4 regions of the Halobacillus sp. AWM4_238 genome follow, and region 1 is predicted to be linked to each of the others. Evidence: riboswitches for the same ligand, from Rfam matches in the RefSeq annotation. Region 1 holds a riboswitch; each other region holds the start of a gene.
What was found. A riboswitch is a leader RNA that binds a small molecule or an ion and turns the genes downstream of it on or off. The one in region 1 is predicted to bind S-adenosylmethionine.
Positions count from the first base shown of each region.

Region 2: linked by a shared signal. The riboswitch ahead of ACXACN_RS06240 (methionine ABC transporter ATP-binding protein) and the one ahead of ACXACN_RS10410 (methionine ABC transporter ATP-binding protein) in region 1 are both predicted to bind S-adenosylmethionine.
Region 3: linked by a shared signal. The riboswitch ahead of ACXACN_RS04295 (phosphoadenylyl-sulfate reductase) and the one ahead of ACXACN_RS10410 (methionine ABC transporter ATP-binding protein) in region 1 are both predicted to bind S-adenosylmethionine.
Region 4: linked by a shared signal. The riboswitch ahead of ACXACN_RS06915 (homocysteine S-methyltransferase family protein) and the one ahead of ACXACN_RS10410 (methionine ABC transporter ATP-binding protein) in region 1 are both predicted to bind S-adenosylmethionine.

Region 1 is NZ_JBSWSY010000002.1:2,020,698-2,026,599, reverse strand. It holds gene ACXACN_RS10440 (acyl-CoA dehydrogenase family protein) at 1-762, shown strand, start outside; gene ACXACN_RS10435 (arsenate reductase family protein) at 1,210-1,569, shown strand; gene gcvH (glycine cleavage system protein GcvH) at 1,652-2,035, shown strand; gene ACXACN_RS10425 (toprim domain-containing protein) at 2,158-2,505, shown strand; gene ACXACN_RS10420 (thioredoxin family protein) at 2,516-2,827, shown strand; gene ACXACN_RS10415 (TlpA family protein disulfide reductase) at 2,967-3,395, opposite strand; SAM riboswitch class I at 3,481-3,586, shown strand; SAM riboswitch class I at 3,798-3,906, shown strand; gene ACXACN_RS10410 (methionine ABC transporter ATP-binding protein) at 3,990-5,015, shown strand; gene ACXACN_RS10405 (methionine ABC transporter permease) at 5,008-5,676, shown strand; gene ACXACN_RS10400 (MetQ/NlpA family ABC transporter substrate-binding protein) at 5,703-5,902, shown strand, end outside.
Region 2 is NZ_JBSWSY010000002.1:1,213,966-1,219,867, reverse strand. It holds gene ACXACN_RS06255 (GNAT family N-acetyltransferase) at 1-262, shown strand, start outside; gene ACXACN_RS06250 (FAD-binding oxidoreductase/lyase) at 267-1,598, shown strand; gene ACXACN_RS06245 (iron-containing alcohol dehydrogenase family protein) at 1,603-2,673, opposite strand; SAM riboswitch class I at 2,818-2,922, shown strand; gene ACXACN_RS06240 (methionine ABC transporter ATP-binding protein) at 3,016-4,059, shown strand; gene ACXACN_RS06235 (methionine ABC transporter permease) at 4,019-4,681, shown strand; gene ACXACN_RS06230 (MetQ/NlpA family ABC transporter substrate-binding protein) at 4,702-5,526, shown strand; gene ACXACN_RS06225 (3-ketoacyl-ACP reductase) at 5,713-5,902, opposite strand, start outside.
Region 3 is NZ_JBSWSY010000002.1:828,454-834,355, forward strand. It holds gene ACXACN_RS04280 (Asp23/Gls24 family envelope stress response protein) at 52-414, shown strand; gene ACXACN_RS04285 (DAK2 domain-containing protein) at 446-2,113, shown strand; gene ACXACN_RS04290 (sulfite exporter TauE/SafE family protein) at 2,152-3,039, opposite strand; SAM riboswitch class I at 3,168-3,265, opposite strand; SAM riboswitch class I at 3,436-3,550, shown strand; gene ACXACN_RS04295 (phosphoadenylyl-sulfate reductase) at 3,633-4,358, shown strand; gene sat (sulfate adenylyltransferase) at 4,378-5,523, shown strand; gene cysC (adenylyl-sulfate kinase) at 5,529-5,902, shown strand, end outside.
Region 4 is NZ_JBSWSY010000002.1:1,346,727-1,352,628, forward strand. It holds gene ACXACN_RS06895 (phosphotransferase family protein) at 1-218, opposite strand, end outside; gene ACXACN_RS06900 (nucleoside hydrolase) at 584-1,534, shown strand; gene ACXACN_RS06905 (aspartyl-phosphate phosphatase Spo0E family protein) at 1,811-1,981, shown strand; gene ACXACN_RS06910 (alpha/beta fold hydrolase) at 2,123-2,674, opposite strand; SAM riboswitch class I at 3,460-3,561, shown strand; gene ACXACN_RS06915 (homocysteine S-methyltransferase family protein) at 3,761-4,810, shown strand; gene ACXACN_RS06920 (class I SAM-dependent methyltransferase) at 5,026-5,580, opposite strand; gene ACXACN_RS06925 (NAD(P)/FAD-dependent oxidoreductase) at 5,577-5,902, opposite strand, start outside.

The DNA.
Region 1 (5,902 bases):
AAAGATGGCGCTGCTGTTGCTAAAGTTATTGCAGAATATGCCATTGAATGCTCATTGAACAAAGTGTTCGGTACAGAGCTCCTTGACTTTGCCGTAGACGAAGCTGTACAAATCCATGGGGGATACGGGTTCATGGCAGAATACGAAGTAGAAAGAATGTACCGCGATTCCCGAATCAACAGAATCTTTGAAGGAACGAATGAAATCAACCGAATGATCGTCCCAGGTACTTTGTTGAAGAAAGCGATGAAAGGCGAATTACCTTTGCTTCAAAAAGCTCAAACCCTTCAAGAAGAAATCATGATGATGATGCCAGAGGAACCAGGCGATGAAGTTCTCGAACAAGAGAAATATTTACTGAAGAACGCGAAGAAGATTGGTCTCCTTGCCGCAGGACTTGCCGCACAGAAATACGGAGAGAAACTGGAAAATGAACAAGAACTCCTTGTGAATATCGCTGATATTGTAGGCGAGATTTACAATATGGAATCTGCCGTCCTCCGTACTGAGAAAGCCATCAATAAAACAGGTGAAGAGAAGAACAAGCAGAAACTTCTTTATACCCAGGTATATGTCCAGGAAGCCTTCAACCGAATCGAGGCGCATGCAAAAGAAACATTGATTGCAGCCGAAAAAGGGGATTCTTTACGAATGATGCTCGGTGCCATGCGTAAACTGACACGCCATACACCGATCAACGTCATTCCTAAGAAGCGCGAAATCGCGAAAACGTTGATTGCAGCCGAAAAATACACGGTTTAATAATATTAGTAGATGTGGCACAGGGCCTGCACTTTCGAAAACGCGAAGGTGCAGGCCTTCGTTTTGACCTCTTCTTATAAAACGTTATGACAGGATTGTGGAAGCCTTAGTTTTGAGATGATTTGCAAGCGGTTGTTGAGTTTTATCCATACGATGGAATTTTTGTGTAATAGCTCCTAATACGTATAGAACGAGCCTAGTTCTGGAAGTGGTTTCGAGATACTTATATGGCAAAGGGGCGGAGGCTCACCGCGCTCCCGCGGAAAGCGAGCTATTCCCCTCAGCCCCATTCACTCAACAATAGTATCGAAACTGAGTCTTTTACAATCGGGAGCTGTGATGGAAGAGTTTTATGTAAGGATTGTGAAGACAATAATAGAAATAAATGAAATCTTTACCTTCGTTGTGATAAAATATTAGACAACAAGAAAGAAGGAGGGTGTGTAAATGTCTTTAACCTTCTATTGGTACCCGAATTGCGGTACGTGCAAGAAAGCAAAAAAATGGTTGGATGATGAAGGGCTTGACTACGAATCTGTACATATTGTCAATACTCCCCCTTCAGAAGAAGAGTTGAAAAACTTGATAACTACTAGTGGCAAGCCTGTAAAAAAATTCTTCAACACTAGTGGGAAAAAGTATAGAGAATTGAATATGAAGGAAAAGCTAAAAGAAGCAGAAGAAGGCGAAATGATTGAATGGCTTGCATCTGATGGGATGCTGATTAAACGGCCCATCCTTACTGATGGAGAAAAAACAACGGTAGGGTTCAAGCAGGATGAATTTGAAAACGTTTGGACTCCGTGAGCACATTATTGGGAATAGAAGCCTATAGCTTTTATGTTTATACTTGTTGTTAAACTAAATTAATTTTTTGGAGGTAATGGAAATGAGCGTACCTAAAGATCTGCGTTATTCTGAAGAGCACGAATGGGTAAAAGAAGAAGGAGAAAAAGTAAGAGTCGGTATTACTGAATTTGCTCAGTCAGAACTTGGGGATATCGTATTCGTAGAACTTCCAGAAGTCGGGGATGAACTAGAAGCGGATGAGCCATTTGGTAGCGTAGAATCCGTTAAGACTGTCTCTGAACTTTACGCCCCTCTAAGTGGTAAAGTTGTTGAAGTAAACGAAGACCTGGAAGACAGCCCGGAGTTTGTCAATGAATCGCCTTACGATAAAGCTTGGATGGTTGTAGTCGAACCAACGGACAACTCTAAAATCAACGACTTGATGACCCCGGAAGAATATGAAGCAATGATTGATGAAGACTAAAGATAGTGCATTGGACAGGCAGGGCTTTGTAAAACCTTGTCTGACATGATCACGTTTGATCTTAATCATGTTCAGACCATGCCTGATTGGCATGGTCTGTTTCTATATAGTAGGTGATGAAGATGGATGGAGAACGAATCGTCATTGTTGAAGGAATCACGGATAAAAAGAAGTTGAACAAAGTCCTTGATGAAGAAATTGAAATTATTTGTACCCATGGAACTCTAGGTATTGAGCGAATGGAAGAAATGATCCTTGACCATAACTTAGATGATCGAACTGTATATATTCTAGTGGATGAAGATGACTCCGGCTACAAGCTGAGAAAGCAATTGATGGAAGAACTTCCTCACGCCGAGCACATCTATATAGATAAGGCCTTCAGGGAAGTGGCTGCTACACCGGAAGCTGAACTAGCAAGAGCCCTACTTAGTAGACATTTCAACGTCAAGTCGATTTATTTAATATAGGAGGATACATGTGGAGGAAATAAAGACAACAAATGTGAAAGAGCTCATGGAAACTCCACATACAGCCCTAATTTTCATCCATAGCCCTTTTTGTGCAACTTGCCATTTAGCACGTCAAATGCTTACAACGCTCGAGGCTGTATTCAATAAAGAAGTTTTTAAGGAAATGAATGCTTCTCTACACCCGGAGTTGATGCAACAGTATAAGATTAAAAGCGTTCCATGTCTGCTGGTGATGAGGGAAGGGGAAATAGAAGAAAAGATTTACGCTTTTCACTCTGTTTCCTATATGTATGAGAAAGTGGTTGGTTTTGTTGAATAGTGTTTGTATTTCCCAGGAAATGACCACCATTGTTGAATAAATAAATGCTCTTTCTTATTTGGATAGGATCTAACAGTTAAAGAGAAACAAAGAAGACAGCAAAGACGTCTCAACGTCCATGCTGTCTTTTTTATGCACTTCATATGATTTCTCCCAGTTTGCTTACAATATCTAAAAAGGAGGACTGATCGCCAAAATTCGCATGGACCTCACCTTGTTGGTTAATGATGATGGTGGAAGGGACACCATCACAATGATACAAGTCATAGACATAGCGTCCATCATCAGAAAGTGTAGGTTGTGTTAAGAACTTTTCGAAGTATTCCATTCCTTCCTCACTCTTCCGTTCCCTTCCGGTTACATTTATCGTCATCATTTTTACTTTGTCATGATCCATCGTTTTAAACAATTGCTCTTTCCTAGGTAAGTCTTTCCCGCAATCTGGACACCAGGAAGCCCAGAAGGTCAAGACGATAACTTTTCCTAAATCTTCTTCAAGTCTGTAACTGGAAGAGTGGTCGTTAATGTATGGCAGTTCAAATAAAGGGGCTTGTTTACTCAATGTCATTCTCCTTTTTACTGGCGGAATGTTATGGATTGACGCTCATTTAAATCCCATGCTAACATAATTACTAATTTCATATCGACATCTTCACTTATTCAGAGTGGCGGAGGGACTGGCCCGACGATGCCCGGCAACCGGCAGGTAACCTGCACGGTGCTAATTCCTGCGAAGTCTTTGACTTTGATAGATGAGAATTGTAAAAGCGATGAATCTCTTCTATTAAAGAAGGGATTTTTTTCATTTATGGACGTACTTGTGTGGAAGAATTAAGCATTTCTTTTCTATTTTTGAATTTTATTTTTCTGAACAATCTGTTTTATCAGTTGACACAAAATTCGTACGATGCTAAAATCCACTTTGTACTACTTAAACGAGTTAAAGTGATAATAATTTAATAAATAAAATCTCTTATCCAGAGTGGCGGAGGGACTGGCCCGATGATGCCCGGCAACCGGCAAGACTGTCTTGCTCAGGTGCCAATTCCTGCAAAGTATAAATCTTTGACAGATGAGAGAACAGATTTTCAGGTAAGATTAAAAAACGCCATTCTGTTCTCATGACAGGGTGGCGTTTTTTTGAAAGTGGAGGGAAAGCAGCATGATTTCAATTAAAGGACTATCAAAGATATTCCACACAAAAGATCAAGATGTACGAGCAGTGGATGATTTAAGTCTTAACATAAACAAAGGAGAAATTTATGGAGTAATCGGCTATAGTGGAGCCGGTAAGAGTACATTTATTCGTTTATTGAACCGCTTGGAAGATCCTACAGAAGGAAGTATTCACGTCGATGATCAAGAACTGACGGCTTTAAGCAAAGGGAAGTTAAGATTAGCGAGACAAGAGATAGGGATGATTTTCCAACATTTCAATTTGCTATGGTCGCGAACAGTTCATGATAATATTGCTTTTCCATTGGAGGTTGCTGGAATCCCTAAAGCAGAGAGGCAAAAGCGTGTCGAAGAGTTGATAGAATTGGTCGGGTTAAAGGGCCGGGGCGGTTCTTATCCATCCCAACTGAGCGGCGGGCAAAAGCAGAGAGTCGGAATAGCCAGAGCTCTTGCAAACAATCCTAAAGTTCTCTTATGTGATGAAGCTACATCCGCGTTGGACCCAGAGACGACGGACTCGATTCTTGATCTTCTAGTGGATATTAACGAAAAACTTGGCCTTACAATCGTTCTAATTACACACGAAATGCATGTTATTCGCAAAATTTGTCATCAGGTGGCTGTTATGGAAGAAGGGAAAATTGTTGAACAAGGCGATGTGTTGGATGTCTTCCTACATCCTCAAAAAGCAGTCACGAAGAAGTTTGTGGATCAGGTAATGGGTGACCCGGAAAAAGAAACATCCTTGCAATTGATCAAAGATCATTATCAGTCAGGAAAAATTATACGTCTTCACTTTGTGGGAGAAAGTACAAATCAGGCACTGATTAGTGATTTATCAAGAAAGTTTGAAATTAATGTCAACATACTACATGGTAAGATTACGCAAACGCAAAAGGGTGCATATGGGACAATGTTCGTTCAGTTTGATGGAGAACAAAAAGAAATCGAACGAGCCATTGATTATATTGAATCAACATCGGTAGAAGTGGAGGTGAATCCACATGTTTAATGAATGGTTCCCGAATGTACGAATGGAAGATATGATTACCGCTACTAATGAAACCCTTTATATGACGCTTGTATCTGTTGCTGGAACCTTCGTTTTAGGTTTGCTGTTAGGTCTCCTTCTTTATTTGACTGGGCCTGGGGGGCTCTGGGCAAACAAGACATTGAACTGGATCACTGCTTCTATCGTTAACATATTTAGAGCCATTCCGTTTATCATACTCATCTTATTATTGTTCCCGTTTACAGACTTTCTTCTAGGGACGATCCGAGGGCCACAAGCAGCGTTGCCCGCACTGATTATTGGCGGTGCTCCATTCTACGCCCGTCTGGTGGAAATTGCTTTGAAAGAAGTCGATAAAGGAGTCGTAGAAGCAGCAAAATCTATGGGAGCTAAATATTCGACAATTATTTTTAAAGTGTTGCTTCCGGAATCGATGCCAGCTCTTATTTCCGGAATTACAGTAACCGCGATTGCGTTAATTGGATACACAGCTGTAGCCGGTGCAATCGGCTCCGGTGGTCTTGGTGATTTTGCCTATTTTTATGGGTTCCAAAGAAGCAATTTTGACGTTGTATTTATTTGTACGATCTTAATCATTTTAATTGTGTTTATTTTCCAATTCATCGGAGATGCTATCTCACGGAAATTGGATAAAAGATAAAATATAAAAAAAGGGAGAGAATGAAAATGAAAAAAATATGGACGGGTTTATCTGCACTACTGCTTATACTAGTGCTCGCAGCATGCGGGACTTCAAATGAAGAAGAAAGTGCCTCAGGATCAGAAAGTGAAGAAGGTGGAACAAAAGAAATTAAAGTAGGGGCGACTAGTGTTCCACATGCTGAAGTTCTTGAGAAGGCGAAACCTATGCTTGAAGAAGAAGGAAT
Region 2 (5,902 bases), 810 kb from region 1:
TGGCTATTGGATGGATACCGCTCATAGTGGAAAGGGATATATGAGGGAAGCCGTAGACGGATTGACGACTTATGCCTTGGATGAATTAGGCGCTGCTCGTGTGGAAATCCGCTGCGAATCAGAGAATAAGAGAAGCCGTACGATACCCGAGTCACTCGGTTTCGACCTGGAAGGAATCCTCCGCAACGAAGACCTCTCTGTCGATGGAAAACGGTTGACCGATACATGTATTTACGCCAAAGTCCGTGAAAAAAATGAGTGATCGTATGTATGATGTGACGATCATCGGCGCAGGGGTCAGTGGCGTCTTTCTTGCTTACACGTTAGCAACCGAGCACCCGGGATGGGACATTCATGTGGTGGATAAAGGAAAGCCAATCGTTGAACGGACGTGTGGGTTAGATGGAGAGGGTTGCACGTGTGAGGGGCCGTGTGATCGCTACATAGGATTTGCAGGGTTAGGAAAATCAGAAGGGAAGTTCAATTATACGAATGACTTCGGAGGACAGCTGAATGGAAAAATCGGTGAAAAGGAAGCGCTGGAGCTCATGGAAGAAGTCGATGAACTCTTATGTTCTTATGGTGGAGACGTTGTAAAGAGATACAGTACAAAAAATGAGAAGCTCTCCATGAAAGCAGCACAACATTCCCTGCGTGTTTTCTCGACAGAGGTGCGCCATTTAGGGACGAAGCGCGCTCGGAAGATTTTTCAAAGCCTGTATGAAGAAATGTCTGAACAGATGACATTTACCTTCGAAGCGGATGTCACGAGCGTCACAAAAGATGACGGACTATTCTCTCTATCTACCAATCAGGGGTGCTTTCAAAGTAAGCAGGTCGTTTTCGCTACAGGCATGAGCGGGAGTGATTGGATGAAATCAAGGTTGGCAGAGTTAGGATTGAAGCCCGGACCAACCCGGTTGGATTTAGGTGTGCGCGTGGAGATGCGCGGAGATCAGCTCGATGCCATCCTTCAGGAAACCTTTGAAACGAAGCTTCATTACAAGAACGACCGATTTTCAGCCACGACCTATTGTATGAATCCCCGTGGCAGAGTCGTACGCAAATACCAGCATGACCTGGTGATGGCAGATGGGCAGAACCAAAATGAGGAGGGTCCGAGCAGGAATTTGAATTTCACCCTTTTCGTTCCGCGATTTTTTGAAAATCAGGAAGAAGCGATGAGAGAGGCTCGCGATACGATCGGGAAAATCAATCAAGGACGGGGGAGAATTGTATCCCAAAAGCTGGGCGATTTACGCGAAGGAAGAATTTCCGGAGATCTTTCTTCCGGTCCAATCGTTCCTTCGATAGAAGCAGAAGCAGGGGATCTCCGTCTGGAAGTTCCGCCTCTTTATATCGACGCCTTGCTGGAGTTTTTTGAGGCATTGGAAGGGCTCCTGGAAGAAGAAATCGATCGCGACACCATCCTTTATGGGATCGACAGCAAATTTTATGAACCCAAAATTTTCACAGATGCCCATTTTGAAACGGAAATCCCTGGCTTGTATTTGATCGGGGACTGTTCAGGAGATACGCACTCCCTTTCTCAAGCGGCGGCAAGCGGAATCTATTTGGCCCGCAAACTAAAAGCTTAGCCTTCTACCGGGAGGCTAAGCTTTCTTCCACTATATAGATGGCATCTTTCACATCTGATTGATCGTGGATCCTCATGAGGTGAATGGATTCGCCTTGCCGGGTGGAATAGTGAGAAATCGTTTCCACATCTTCTAGTGAAGACGCGTGAAGGTCACTCAATGATAAAGGCAGCTGCATGGATTGGTAAAAAGGAACGAGTTTCTTGATTTGTTCTATTTTCCCTTCGAGGGCCAGCTGGACAAGGATTCCATAGGCTACTTTCTCACCATGTAAAAACCTTTTCGTCGCTGGTACTTTTGTTAACCCGTTATGAATGGAATGGGCACCAGAGATCCTTCCGTAACCATCTCCAAAACCTCCCACCATACCACCAGCGAGGATGATCGTTTCTGTCACACGTGTAAAAGCCGTATTCGGTTCAAGATTTTCAAGAGCACGAACAGCCTCGGTCCCCTCCTCAAAAAGGACGTCCCGACACATCTTTGCTGCGTGAAGAGCGATCTCCAGAGGAAGTGGTTTTTTATCTATATGTCTCGTCAAAACGTCTGCTTCATACCATTTGGCAATCGTGTCACCGATCCCTGCACGAAGGTATTCTACGGGTGAATGGACGAGCATATCGGGGTCAACCACGACCATGTATGTACTTCTTTTGAAAATGGTGTATTCAAGGAAATTCCCATGTTCATCATAGAACACACTTAAAGGTGTCCAAGCGGCACAATTGGATACTAATGTGGGGATCAGGATGACCGGAAGATCAAGCGATTCTCCGCACGCCTTCGTGAGGTCAAGAATTTTTCCGCCTCCGACCCCAATGAGGACATCCGTGGAATTCATCTCTTTCCCGATTCTCTCTACTTCTTGATGCGTGCATTCTCCACCATACAAAATGGTGTCGACAGCAAATGGAAAGTCAGGCATGTACGATTCCGCCATCGCCCATGAATTTTCCCCGTGGATGATGGTTCCATGCTTGAATTTCTCTCCCTGAAGTAGTTCTGGTAATTGTTTCAAAATGCCCGGTTCACAGCGATAGATATTCGGTGCTCCCTGAACATTGATCGGCTCCATCGGAATCCCTCCTACACAGATATGCCCATCATTATCCATTTAATAAAATGAGATGTCAATGATAATATTCTATAATTTAAAAGATTGAGAAAATTATTTACAAACCCTCTCACATGCGTTAAAGTGTAAAACCATAAACAAAAAATCTTATCGAGAGTGATTGAGGGTATGGCCCGTAGACATCACAGCAACCTTCCGCAAGGAGTGGTGCTAATTCCTACAGAATGAATCGATTCTGGGAGATAAGAGTTTGGCTATTACACGCGAAACTCTCTCCCGCAAAGGGGGAGAGTTTTTTGTAGGTCAATCATTTATGGATACATAGGAAAAGGAGGGAAGCCCATGATTTCATTGGAACAACTGAGTAAAGTTTATCCTTCCAAAGAAGGGAACGTCATTGGCGTCGACAACGTTTCATTGGATATCGAACAAGGGGAGATCTTTGGTGTCGTCGGTTATAGTGGGGCAGGAAAAAGTACCCTGTTACGCTGCATGAACATCTTGGAACGCCCGACGAGTGGGAGAGTCCTTGTTGATGGAATCGATCTCATGACATTAAAAAACAAGGAGTTGAGAAAGGCGAGACAGTCGATCGGGATGATCTTTCAGGGATTTCACCTGGCCATGGCGAAAACGGTTTTAGACAACGTCGCTTTCGCTCTTAAAGCTTCAGGTGTGAATCGGAAGGAAAGAAAGAGGAAGGCGCACGAATTGCTGGACCTCGTCGGTTTGTCAGATAAAGCTGAAGCGTACCCTGCTCAATTGAGTGGCGGTCAAAAGCAACGCGTGAGCATCGCCCGAGCTCTCGCCAACGATCCGAAAGTGCTCCTGTGTGATGAAGCTACGTCAGCTCTCGATCCTAACACAACACAGTCCATTTTGAGCTTACTGAAAAAGATCAACCGCGAACTTGGACTGACCATTGTGTTGATCACCCATGAGATGGAGGTTGTAAAAGAAATCTGCCATCGCTGTGCGGTCATGGAAGATGGGAAGATCGTAGAGCAGGGGGCGACATACGACATCTTTGCAGCTCCTGAAAACGAACTCACCAAGCGTTTTATAAAAACGGTCATCGACTTTAAGATCCCCGAACACATCATTTCCAGAAGTAAAGGCACCATTGTACATATGAGGTTCAAGGGTGATTCTGCGAATGAATCGATCGTTTCAGATTTACTGAAAGGATCAAGCGTACGGGCGAACATCCTCCATGGAAAGATCGATTATATCCAGGAGCAAGCTCTAGGCACCTTTGTGATGGAATTAACAGGAGGGCAACCCGTCGTAAAGGAAGCCATTGAAGAACTGAAACAAAAGCTCGGAGAAGTGGAGGTGTTGCACAATGATGGAACAGCTGATCAACTTATGGCCAGAGCTGAATAAATCGTTTTTGGAAACATTGATCATGGTAGGGATCGGATTGGTGGTCGCTCTGATTGCAGGTCTTCCGCTTGGGTTGCTCCTGTTTGTGACCGACCGTGATTTGTTCCTGGAGAATAGAACCGTCAAAAGCATTGTTGGCGTTGTCGTGAACTTGATCCGGTCGGTTCCCTTCATTATCTTGCTTGTGTTCTTATTTCCTTTTACCAACTTTTTAATCGGAACAACGACGGGCCCTGTAGCAGCGTCTGTAGCTCTTTCTGTAGCTGCGATTCCGTTTTATGCAAGAATTGTGGAATCATCCGCCCGCGATATTGATCGAGGAGTGATCGAATCGGCCATCGCCTGTGGAGCCTCCCCATGGCTGATCATCAAGGATATCATTTTCCCAGAAATTAAACCGGGACTGATTAGTGGCTTGACGATCACTGCCATCAGTTTGATCGGGTATTCCGCAATGGCAGGGGCCATTGGAGGTGGAGGAATCGGAGACTTGGCGATTCGTTATGGGTATTACAGATACGATAACTTCGTCATGTTTACGACCGTCATCCTGCTGATCGTCCTCGTCCAAATCGTCCAATACGCAGGCGACTATATTGCTAAGACTGTGAAGAAGAACTAAAAAATAGGAGGAACTCTCTCATGAAAAAAACCATCTTGTTATGTGCCACGCTATTAACCATCGCGTTTCTCGCTGCTTGCGGAGAAGAGGAAGGAAGTGCAGATGCTTCTGGTAAAGATACCATCCGTTTTGGCGCGACTTCTGGGCCCTATAGCGATATGGTCACACAGGCGATTGCGCCGTTATTAGAAGAAAAAGGGTACGAAGTGACGAACAAAGAATTCACGGATTATGTACAACCGAACAAGGCGCTTGCAAATGGGGATTTGGACGCCAACCTTTTTCAGCATAAAATTTACTTAGAGTCATTCGCGAAGGAAAACGACTTGGACTTGTCTGAAGTCATCATCGTCCCTACAGCTCCTATGGGGATCTATTCCAATACATATGAAGATATTCAAAGTATTGAAGATGGAAGCACGATGGGGGTACCCAACGATCCGACCAACCTTGCACGCGCTCTCATTGTGCTGGAAGATGAAGGACTGGTGGAAGTGGACGACAATGTTGACCCGCTGCGCGCCTCTTTAAAAGATATTACGAACAATAAAAAAGACATTCAGTTTGTTGAAGTAGAAGCAGGACAATTGCCACGTCTTGTTGATAGCGAGGATTTGTCGATGGTTCCAGGAAATTATGCACTGGCTGCGGGGATGGACCTTCTGAATGCACTAGCATTGGAGGACATGCCTGATGATTACCGTAACCGTGTTGCCGTCAAGACGGAGGACCTCGATGCTCAGTTTGTGAAGGATATCAAAGAGGTTGTAGAGTCAGACGAATTTGAGAAAATTATCGATGAGGAATTCAAAGGTTTCGGTAAGCCACAATGGATGAAAGAATAAAGGAAAAGGCTGACGTGCTTGCGTCAGTCTTTTTTTATGTCTTCCTTTAACTAAGGGATTAAAAGGATAGGTTGATCGCTTCCTCGTGATATACATGCCTGAAGCACAGATTGAAACGCACGGGTAGGCTTGCGAGCACATGACGTAAAAAAGTGAACCTGAAGACAGGCTCACTTCGTTTGATGATTAAAAAGGATTTGTCGCCCACTGAAGCGACTGCTTGATGAAGATACGCGGATGCAACTTCAATTGCGCGACCATATATTCAGCGAGATCTTCCGGCTGCATGTACTTCTCTTTATCCTGACCTTCCATATCTTCACCTAACGCAAGTTCTGTAGCGACGAGGCTCGGATTCAAGGTGAAGACGCGGATG
Region 3 (5,902 bases), 1.2 Mb from region 1:
TTTGTGTTATAATAGGGTAGGATTGATGAGGATTATAAAGGAGGATCTATTATGTCTGTTGATTTAAATAACCAATATGGTCATATTACTATTAGCAATGAAGTCATTTCAACGATTGCTGGAGGAGCCGCTGTTGAGTGCTATGGGATCGTCGGAATGGCATCAAAAAATCAGATCCGTGACGGTTTATCTGAAATGCTCCGCAAAGAGAATTTTTCCAGAGGAGTCGTTGTCAGACAGGATGAAGATCGCCTCCATATAGACATGTATATTATCGTGAGTTACGGAACTAAGATTTCCGAAGTCGCTAATAATGTCCAATCACAAGTAAAATACACACTAAACAAAACAGTTGGTTTGTCCGTGGATTCTGTGAATATTTTCATTCAGGGAGTCCGTGTGACAACTGAATAGATCGCGGTTGTAGTCAAAGGAGGAAGTAAGTGTGACGTTACAAAAGTTAGACGGCAAGACGCTTGCCGAAATGATCTTGCAAGGAGCTCATCATTTGAAACAGAACTCTCAAATGATCGATGCTTTGAATGTTTTCCCTGTACCGGATGGCGATACGGGAACAAATATGAATCTGTCCATGACTTCTGGAGCTGAAGAAGTGCGGAATGTGGACCAGAATCATGTAGGAACCGTAGCCCAGTCCCTCTCCAAAGGTCTCCTGATGGGTGCGCGTGGAAACTCCGGTGTTATTCTCTCGCAAATTTTCCGTGGTTTTTCCAAGGCGATTGAAGACAAAGAAGTCATAACAACCAAAGACTTCTCAGACGCTCTTCAAGGTGGTGTCACGACTGCATATAAAGCCGTTATGAAACCAGTGGAAGGAACCATCCTTACCGTAGCAAGAGAGGCTGCCGAAGCTTCAGTCGAAATCGCTGAAAAAGAAACAGACTTCATTCCATTCATCGAAGGTGTCGTTCAAGCAGCTAGGAAATCATTGAAGCGCACGCCTGAACTACTTCCAGTTTTGAAAGAAGTAGGTGTCGTGGATAGTGGTGGTCAAGGCCTTGTCACGATCTACGAAGGCTTTCTTGCGAATTTGAAAGGAGAAGAACTTCCAGATCTTGAAGAAACGGTATCCATGGACGAGATGGTTAATGCGGAACACCACAAGTTGAATCAAGACTTCATGAATACAGAAGATATCGAATTTGGCTATTGTACAGAATTCATGGTCAAATTTGAAGAAGACAAGCTTGCTGAGCATCCTTATGATGAAGAAGCATTTCGTAACGAGCTCAGTGAAATGGGGGATTCACTCCTTGTCGTCTCTGATGAAGAGTTGATCAAAGTCCATGTACACGTGGAGTATCCAGGAGAAGCGATGACCTTAGGACAAAGGTACGGCAGTCTTGTCAACATGAAGATTGAGAACATGCGTGAACAGCATACCTCGATCGTCGGTGACAAAAAGAAAGCCAAGCCTAAGTCCGATCAAAAAGCAGAGTATGGAATCGTTACAGTAAGCATGGGAGACGGGATCAAGAAACTGTTTGAGAGTCTTGGAGCTACTGTCGTCATTCAAGGCGGCCAAACGATGAACCCGAGTACTCAAGATCTTTCAGAAGCGATCAAGGAAGCGCATGCGAAACGTGTGCTTGTCCTGCCGAATAACAAGAATATCGTCATGGCTGCTGAACAAGCTGCTGAATTAGCGGATGTTGAGGTTGCTGTCATTCCATCGAAAACCATTCCTCAAGGGATGAGTGCTCTTCTAGGGTTCAACCCGGAAGCTGACCTTGAATCCAATAAAGAGGAAATGCTCAGCCTCATGTCTGAAGTGAAAACAGGTCAAATTACGTACGCAGTCAGAGATACTCAAATTGATGGGTTGGACATTTCCAAAGATCACTTTATGGGAATCGCTGATGGCAAAATCTCTGCTACAGATAAAAGTGCTTTAACGACGGCTAAAACGTTGCTGAACCAAATGATTGATGAAGATGAAGATGAAATCCTCACGATCTTGACTGGTGAAGAAGTCGACGAAAAAGATGTGGCAGCACTTGAATCCTTCATAGAAGAAACATTTGAAGATTTAGAAGTGGAGATCCACAAAGGCGGTCAACCGATCTATTCTTATATCTTCTCCATTGAATAATAGATACAACAACGCAGCTCTTCATAGAGCTGCGTTTTTTATGCTTGTTCCCGGATGATCGCTCTTTTCAATTTCAAATGATTTCTGATGGAAGAAAGCACGATGAAAAGATAACTGGAAACAAGGAGCGTGTACACGAATGTTAGTAAATGCGTGTGTAGAGGAACGGAAGTTAATAAAGTCCTTGCGTTTGTAAGAATGATAAAGCCACCGGCTAGTACTCCAAGAACAGAAGAGGGGAGAATCTTTACAAGCCAAGCGGCGATAGGGGCTGCAACGACCCCTCCGAGAACGAATGAGGTGATGAGGAGCCAACTGAATTGGTCATGACCTAAAAAAATCAAAAAACCTACTGTAGCTGAAATCGTTACCAGGAATTCACTTGTATCTACCGTTCCGATGACTTTCCTTGGAGCAATTCCTGATCGGGTAAGCAGAGCAGGGGTGTTGACCGGACCCCATCCGCCACCTCCGACACTATCCAGGAATCCTCCTGCTATTCCAAGAGGCAGAAGAAATCGTTTTTTTACGGCTTTTTTTGGTCTTCTGTCCGTTTTCTTCGAAAGGAATAGAAAACGAATGACGATGTAAATGCCTAATAGCAGGAGAAACATGGATATGTAAGGCCTAATATAATCTCCTGGAATTCGGCTTAAAAAAGCAGCTCCAAAAAAAGCGCTGACTGCACCTGGAATAGAAATGATCATCACAAGCCGCTTATCAACGTTGCCAAACTTATAGTGAGAAAAACCTGAAACAGCCGTTGTGGCAATCTGCGACATGTGGATGGATGCAGAAGCGACAGCAGGCGCCAGTCCATAGGACAGGAGGATCGTCGAAGAGCTAAGGCCAAACCCCATGCCGAGCGCTCCATCCATCAGCTGTGCTATAAAACCGATGAAGGCGAAAATGGTCAGTTTTTGCAATGTGTACCACTCCTTAATTATACATAGGTCATCGTCATTTTTACTATTCCTATGCACTTACTAGGTTTTATGTTTAAAAAAATTGAAACAAACAAAATCCCCCATCTGAAAGAAGGGGGATCGTCCACACCTTATCTTTCAGCCGGATGGCTGCTGGAATGAGCACCTGGTTAAAGGTTGCTGCGGGATCTTCAGACCAGATTCCTCCCCCGGCTCTTCATAAGGATTGTATGTAGTTTTTAGAATAATTATAAAATTAACGAACATCTTTTCATTTGTCAATCCAATGTTAATAAAAAAACAGAAAAGTTGTAATTTTTCTAAAAAGCATTGACATATGATGAAAAGGAGCATAAGATTTGTATCAACTTGTTTTTCAGAAAATTTCATAAGCTTTTCTTATCTAGAGAGGTGGAGGGACTGGCCCTTTGAAGCCTCGGCAACGGGTCTAGGAATGTAAACAGATACTGTGCCAATTCCAGCAGGCGTTAAGCGCTTGAGAAGATAGGGAGAATGCAGTTTACATGACATTGTAAATGCCTTTCTTCTTATCGGGAAGAAAGGCATTTTTCTATTTAAGAGAGGAGGAGGACATGACACAACCACACATCACCTATCAATCTTTTGAGAATCCATTTACCGATGATCCACCGAAAGAAGATACGAAAGGAGCATCGGAAATTGTTCGCTGGGCCTACAAGGAGTATGAAGACATTGTTTATGCTTGCAGTTTCGGCGCAGAAGGAATCGTTCTCATTGATTTAATTTCTAAAGAAAAACCGGATGCCGAAGTCGTGTTTCTTGATACGGGCATCCATTTTCAGGAAACCTACCAGCTGATTGAAAAAGTAAAACAGAGATATCCAGATTTAAACATAACGATGAAACAACCTGAGATGAGCCTGGATGAACAAGCCGAGCAATACGGATCAGCTCTTTGGAAACGGAAACCGAATCAATGTTGCTACATCCGTAAGATCAAACCGCTTGAGGACGCTCTCCATGGAAGAAATGCATGGCTATCCGGGTTGAGGAGAGAGCAATCTCCGAGCCGGAAAAAAACAAACTTTGTTAATAAAGATGAACGATTCAAATCGGTAAAAGTATGCCCATTGATTCACTGGACATGGGATGACGTATGGCAGTATATCCGACTAAATAGCTTGGATTACAATGAATTGCACGATCAAAATTATCCTAGTGTCGGATGCATTCCATGTACAGCCCAGGCGGCGGATGACGGTAGGTCAGGCCGGTGGAAAGGGTTCAATAAAACGGAATGCGGCTTGCATACAACAGAAAACAGTCAAGATGAATAACCTTGAAGGAGGAATGGATATGTCAATCATCCCCCCGCACGGTGGAGTGCTGATAAACAGGTGGAAGGAAAAAAGACCAGAGGAGCTACCGGAAGATCTCATCGAGCTTGACTCCATGGCGCTTAGTGATCTCGGTTTAATTGCTAATGGTGCATATAGCCCTTTACGTGGATTTATGGATGAAAAGACTTATACATCCGTTGTGAATACCATGCGGCTGAGCGATGGAGAGCCGTGGAGTATTCCAATCACACTTCCGGTGACAGAAAAACAAGCAGAGAATCTCGGAAGAAAAGCACAGCTCATCAAGGACGGAGTGGTGTATGGGGTTATAACCATTACCGATCTTTTCAAACCGGATAAAGAAAAAGAAGCAGAAAACGTGTACGCAACCTCTGATGATGCCCATCCAGGTGTCAAAAAATTATTCGAGCGCCCCGATTGGTATGTGGCAGGAGATATTGAGGTGTTTCAAAAACCTCCTTATGAACACGGAGAATCCTTTTATTTGGACCCTGCAGAATCAAGGAAACGATTTGAGCAACTGGGTTGGGAAAAAGTAGTTGGATTTCAGACAAGAAACCCTGTGCACAGGGCTCACGAATATATCCAAAAGGCAGCGCTCGAGACCGTGGATGGATTGTTTCTCAACCCTCTTGTCGGGGAGACGAAAAGCGATGATATTCCGAGCGATGTCCGCATGAAGAGTTACCAAGTGTTATTGGAAAATTATTATCCAAAAGATCGAGTGATTTTAGCTGTTTTTAATGCGGCTATGAGATACGCAGGACCCCGGGAAGCGATTTTCCATGCAATTGTAAGAAAAAATTTCGGGTGCTCTCATTTCATTGTTGGGCGTGATCATGCAGGAGTCGGTGATTACTACGGAACGTATGATGCACAGAAGATTTTCAGTCACTACGAGAAAGGAGAACTTGGCATCACTCCGCTTTTCTTTGAGCATAGTTTTTATTGCAAAGCGTGTGAGTCGATGGCGTCTAATAAAACATGTCCACACGATAAAGAGAATCATCTGATTTTGTCCGGTACGAAAGTAAGGGAGCTTTTGAGAAATGGTGAGAAACCACCAAAAGCGTTCAGTCGTCCAGAAGTCGTGGATGTACTGATCGAAGGCTTACAGAAGACAGCCGAAGTGAAAGGATGAAGAAAGTGACGACAAACCTTACCTGGCACGAAGCATCCATCAGTAAAGAAGGTTATCGCAAGAAAAACGGCCATCACAGCGGGGTCCTTTGGTTTACAGGTCTATCAGGATCAGGCAAATCAAGCATTGCCAATCAATTAAATAAGGTTCTCCACGAAAAGGGATTGCAGAGTTATTTGCTGGATGGAGATAACGTCAGGCAGGGGCTAAACTCGGATCTTGGATTTTCAGAAGAAGACAGGGAAGAGAACATTCGACGGATCGGTGAAGTTGCGAAGCTTTTTGCAGATAGTGGAACGATTGTTTTAACAGCATTCATTTCACCCTATCAAAAAGACAGGGATCGTGTGAGAGCTTCGATGCAAGCCGGGGACTTTAT
Region 4 (5,902 bases), 670 kb from region 1:
CGAGAAGAACCGGAATATAGCACATGAGGTACTTGAGCTTGGTCTTTAAGGAGATTTAATATCTGTCTTTCAATCTCCATCCTTTCATCATTGCTGTTATAGATGCGGAGAACAAATTGTTGGGTTGAACTGGTTGTGATCTTGATGTTTGTATTATTCAAACCCCCGCTTAACAATTCATAACCGGCGACATTTTGCTCCTCTAAAAAGGACTTAATAGATCTCTTATAGTATCAAGACTTGGTGTTATCCATGTATTCGATCTTTCCCACCCTGCTTTCATCATCCCGTCTCCCCTTCGTATTTTCATCTTAAACTCTATTTACTTTTTCAAGATTGCAAAAAGAAGCAAGTAATAACAATGAAGTTATAATTCCTACTCACAACTTTCTATCTATTGAACACGATACTCTTATCCACTTCTTCCAACAAGGGATCATCCCCTTTGTTAGTTCAAAATTCCCCCTCGGGATTGGTTCCACTCATTACATGCACGCTTCCGTGCATTCTTTTGAAAGACAGTTGTTATTTAATTTGAATATCATTCATAAAATAACTCGTCTACATAGATAGGGGGAGTTCGATGTACAATGTTTTACTGTTCTGCGACCCAGGAATTGACGACTCTCTAGCACTCATGTACGCACTGCTAAATCCAAAAATCAATGTGGTCGGAATCGTTACAGGGTATGGGAATGTGCCCCAACAACAGGCAACCCAGAATGTAGCATACCTCTTACATCTATCAGGCAGGGATGATGTTTCGATCATCTCTGGAGCAAAGAGTCCACTTAGTGGTGAAATAGCTATCTATTATCCAGAAATTCATGGTGAAGAGGGTTTAGGGCCAATACGGCCTCCAGAGGATTTTCAGCGTGAGGTAGTAAATTTCGATGAAATATTTAAAATTATGGATGCCTACGCTAATGACCTTGTTATTGTAGATTTGGGAAGATCCACTTCCCTTGCCATCGCTTATTTACTGGGCGGAGAAGAGTATTTACGGAAGGTTGAGGCTGTTTATTGTATGGGAGGGGCTTTTCTAGTTCCAGGAAACGTCACTCCCGTTGCAGAAGCTAACTTTCATGGTGATGCGATCGCTGCTAACCTCGTTTTGAACAAACTAAAAAATGTCTTTATCACTCCATTAAACGTAACGAACCACGCAATCATCACACCTGAAACCATTCAAGCAGTTACCTCTTATCGTTTTAATGCTTTCACCCATCTTATAAAACCGATTTTTGATTACTACAACAAAGCCTATAAAAAACTTAACCTTACCCATGCAGGTAGTCCTTTACACGATCTATTCACTTTATTTGCTTTAGTAAACCCAGAGCAAGTTCAATATATCAATCGTCAGGCTTCTGTATCTATCAATTTTGACGATACTAAAGGAGAAAGCATAGCCGACTTTAGAGCCAAATCAAGCGAGCAGGTGACAGAAAATACTGATCATATCGCCATATCATTCAAATACGATGCGTTTGTAAGAGATTTCACTACTGTAATGTCTACTCGATATCTATGACCTTTTAATTTTGATTCAACTACTGTGACTCGAACCAGAGGAACCAAGAGCTCATTTAAAGATAAGAATCCCAATCACTCCCAGACCTGCATGAAGTATTTTCATTGACCCTCATTCGATTCATTAATGGAACACAAGATATGATGTATGCTGTTTGTGACAGTCGCATCTTCCACTATTCAACACACTGGTTTTTACAATTGCTTTTTTGGGTATATAAGATTTGGAATTATAATATGAAACAAAGTGGTTGAATTTTGATGAAAGGAAGATTTTTTGCAGACTGTAGATGGTTTACATAAGCAGATCGAAACCGTTAGATTAGAAATGTATGAAGCTTACAATAACTCCGCTGACTACTCTGAATTATTACAGATATCTCAACAATTGGATAACTTATTGAATCAACTTGATAAAATAAATGATCGAAACTGTAAAGTGCCCTGAGTGATCCTTAGGGCTTTCTTTATATCAAATCCAGTGTCATATCTTAGCTAACTCCCCCGAAACCGAAGACTCGATTTTACACATTACTATCCCTGTTCTCCCCTCTTTTTAATGTGAACCTTTTTCTAAGATACACCCTCATCATGCAGACTCAATATCATGAACAAGTTCATGGAGGTCACCCTGAAATACATGTCCATAATTCTCAAAGACCCTAGTTTTCGCGTGTGGAAGCTTATACGCGTAGTACTCGAAATGACGAAAAGGAACGACCTCATCATTTCGGCTATGATAAAGATAGATTTTTGAGATTTGTGAAACTCTTGAAGCAAAATTATTCGAGAGTTCAAATTCTCGGTTAAACCAATCTTTATCCAGGCCCCAGTATGGTGATCCCATCACAAATACGCCGGAGATAGCTAAGTCACAAGCTTCTTCCGAGAGATATTTCAAAAGGACTGAGCCACCCAGTGAATGGCCGATCAGAACAACTCGACCCTCCATCTCCAAAAGTTTCTCGTTTAGGATAGCCTTCCAAGCAGCATAACTCGGATTTTCAGGATTTGGCATGGCCGGACAGGATAAATGGTAATCCTCACTTAATGAATTTTGTAAATAAGAAACTAGATGGCTGCTTCCTTGCTTTCCTTCCTGTGGACCTGCACTGTGAATAAATAGGACTTGCTTCTTCAATAAATCCCCTCCTTGTACCCATTAGTGTAGATGTATATTATCCATAAGTTTTATGTCCCGAAATTACCGAACCCTATCATTCCCATAATATATATCAATAGGATCACCAAACCTAACATCCCAAGAGAAGAAATGGATAAAGCAACTGTTTTCACACGCCCTTTCGCACTAAAGAGTGCAGTAACAAAAGAACTCAATAAAAGAAATAACAATAGTGATTGGTATAAATAACCTATTAATAAAGACTCAGGTAACGGATTCAATAGTTGTGGAACAAAAAATATAAGTATAAAAATGATCATGAATAATAAAGAGATCGATCCTAAATATTTTTTCAACAAAGTCCACACCTCCACATTCTGTAAGTCTTTTAGCTATTAACATCATAACTCCAAATACTACCAGAAAAAAGCGAGGCACTTACAATATGTATTTATCTCGCATTCAAGTATTCAACGAAACTGCCCTTCTCATGCAGGCTTCGTTTCGAGGAGTTAAATATGAACAACAAACTTTAACAAAGCGATTGAGATTAGCTCAAACCATCCACTCCAAGAATCGTTATGTATATTAAAATCGCCTGAACATCATAAGGTAGTGCAGGTATTTTCAAATAGAACCATACCACCAAAAACTTTTTCTGAAAATTCCATTGATTCTTCATTTATTTTCATGTATTGTAAATCGCAAGCGAAATAATTAACATCAAATGTTCGCTTTGATTCTTGATTTAAACGTCTTACGTAATGTGTTAAACTGTTTTTCCAAAAACCACATAAGAATAAAACTTATCCAGAGAGGTGTAGGGACTGGCCCTTTGATACCTCAGCAACCAGCCATAGGCACGGTGCTAAATCCAGAAGGTAGTGATACCTTGAAGATAAGGAGACTCTTGATACATAAAGGACCCCTTATCCAAGGAGGTCCTTTTTTTATTTCAATGGACTGGATCAATGTGGAGGGGAACAGGATTGAATCGGTTATGCCCCTATCAGACAGAAAGTCTCAGAAAGTCAGCTTGTACCTGAAAAAAGGCATGAGCTTTCTAATAAACTATTCTTACAAAATGAAAGGTTGTGGAATGAAATGAAACGAACATTAGAACAAAGATTACAGGATGGACCGGTGATTTGTGGAGAAGGATACTTATTTGAATTGGAGCGCCGCGGTTATTTACAGGCCGGATCCTTTGTCCCTGAAGTAGCCCTCGATAATCCACAGGCACTAAAACAGACGTATCGTGACTATATGCTCGCTGGCTCCGACGTCGTCCTAGCCTTCACCTATAACGGCCATCGGGAGAAAATGAGAATCATCGGCAAAGAGGATTTATTAGAGCCGCTTAACCGTCAGGCCATCCGTCTAGCCAAAGAAGTTGCAGAGGAGCACCCTGAGGAAGAAGCACTCGTAGCCGGGAACATTTCCAACACTAACCTGTTCAACCCGGATGACCCTGAAGCTGTTGAAAAAACAAGAAGCATGTTTGCTGAGATGGTCGGCTGGTGTAAGGATGAAGGGGTAGATTTTGTGAACGGCGAAACCTTCTATTATTACGAAGAGGCGCTGATCGCACTGGAAGAAATTCAAAAACAAGACCTCCCTGCGGTGATCACCTTCGGTCTGATGGGAGAAAACATTTTGCGTGACGGCTACGAAGTAGAAGAAGCCTGCCGCTTATTAGAAGAAAAAGGCGCACTTGTTGTAGGGATGAACTGCTTCCGAGGACCAGCAACGATGCAGCCGTATGTAGAGAAAATCCGTAACACGGTGGACGGTTATGTAGGTGCCCTTCCAATTCCTTACCGCACGACGGAAGAACACCCGACCTTCTTCAATCTGCCGGACGGTGGCTGTGCCTGTACTCTTCCAACGGAAACAACGTTCCCAACGTCCCTGGACCCGCTATACACGAACCGATATGAGCTTGCTGAGTGGGCCAAAGAAGCGTACAGCATTGGTGTGAACTACCTGGGACTCTGCTGTGGAGCATCTCCGGCTATGCTACGTGAAGTAGCAGAAACCGTCGGCCGTACAGCCGTCAACTCCACGTATTCCCCGGATATGGAGAAACACTTCCTGTTCGGCAGTGACGACACGCTGCAGGATCACATCACATCTTATAAGACGAAAGCATAAGGAATAACGCCTGTCCTGTAATTCAGACAGGCGTTTTCAAACATTCACCTTTTTGTCTGTGGACGGTTATGAATCTTCTTAGTCAAGATTCGCTTCCCTATACTTTAAAACTCGAATTCAAGGTTACTACCTTCTGTAAACCACTTGGAGTAAGCAGGTTATTGAATAGCTTCAGTCGTGGCCAAATATTTTTATGATCGTAACAATACGAATACTCAACTGTCTTTTTTCAGGATATACATATGATAGCGCGCGTTGAATTCCGGGTAGTCTGTATAGCGGTCAGCAAGTACTTTCCACTCGACCTCCATCTCATCCAACACCCGCTTCAAGTATGCCTCTCTCTTTTCCCCTTGCATCATAAAAACAGCCAACATCCCGCCGTATTTCAACTCTGAAGCAATACGCTGGACGAGCTTCGTTTCGTTCTTGATATCCTTTTTATAAAAATGCAGCATCGAATCCAACAGAACAATATCGTGTTCCTCTTCAACCGGATACGTGTAAATATCTCCTACTTTCCCGGTTACGTTCAACTGCTCGTCACGGGACGTTTGGTTCATTTGATCAAGCCCGACAGTAGAGATATCGACGCCTGTCACCTTGTACCCCAACCTTCCTAGGCTTAATGAATCTCTGCCTTGTCCACATCCTAAATCAAGGACATGCGCTTTCGGTTCATACGCGTCAAAGAATTCCACGAGTCCAGGGTAGGGGTTTCCGAAATACGCCTGTTCTTGGTAATATTTATCGTAGGCTGGTTTTTTCAAGATGCTCCACCGTTTTCCCAATCTTCCATTGCCATCTCATGGTTCATTTCAGCGGCAACTTCATACCCTTCGCTCGCAGCCTTCAGCAATCCGGAGAATCCATTCTTCGTGTCACCGATGACATATAAGCCCTTCACAGCTGTTTCCGCTCCTTCTTCCGTCTTGACTCCACCCATGTCCGTATAGCCAATCCCAAAATGATCGAGAGAAAACGCCTGGAATTCGCCGGTGTCCATGATAAATCCGCCTGATCTATGGTACGCCTCCCCAGACGCCATCACGACCTGCTGAAGCTGACCATCCGTTGAAACAAGCTCATCAA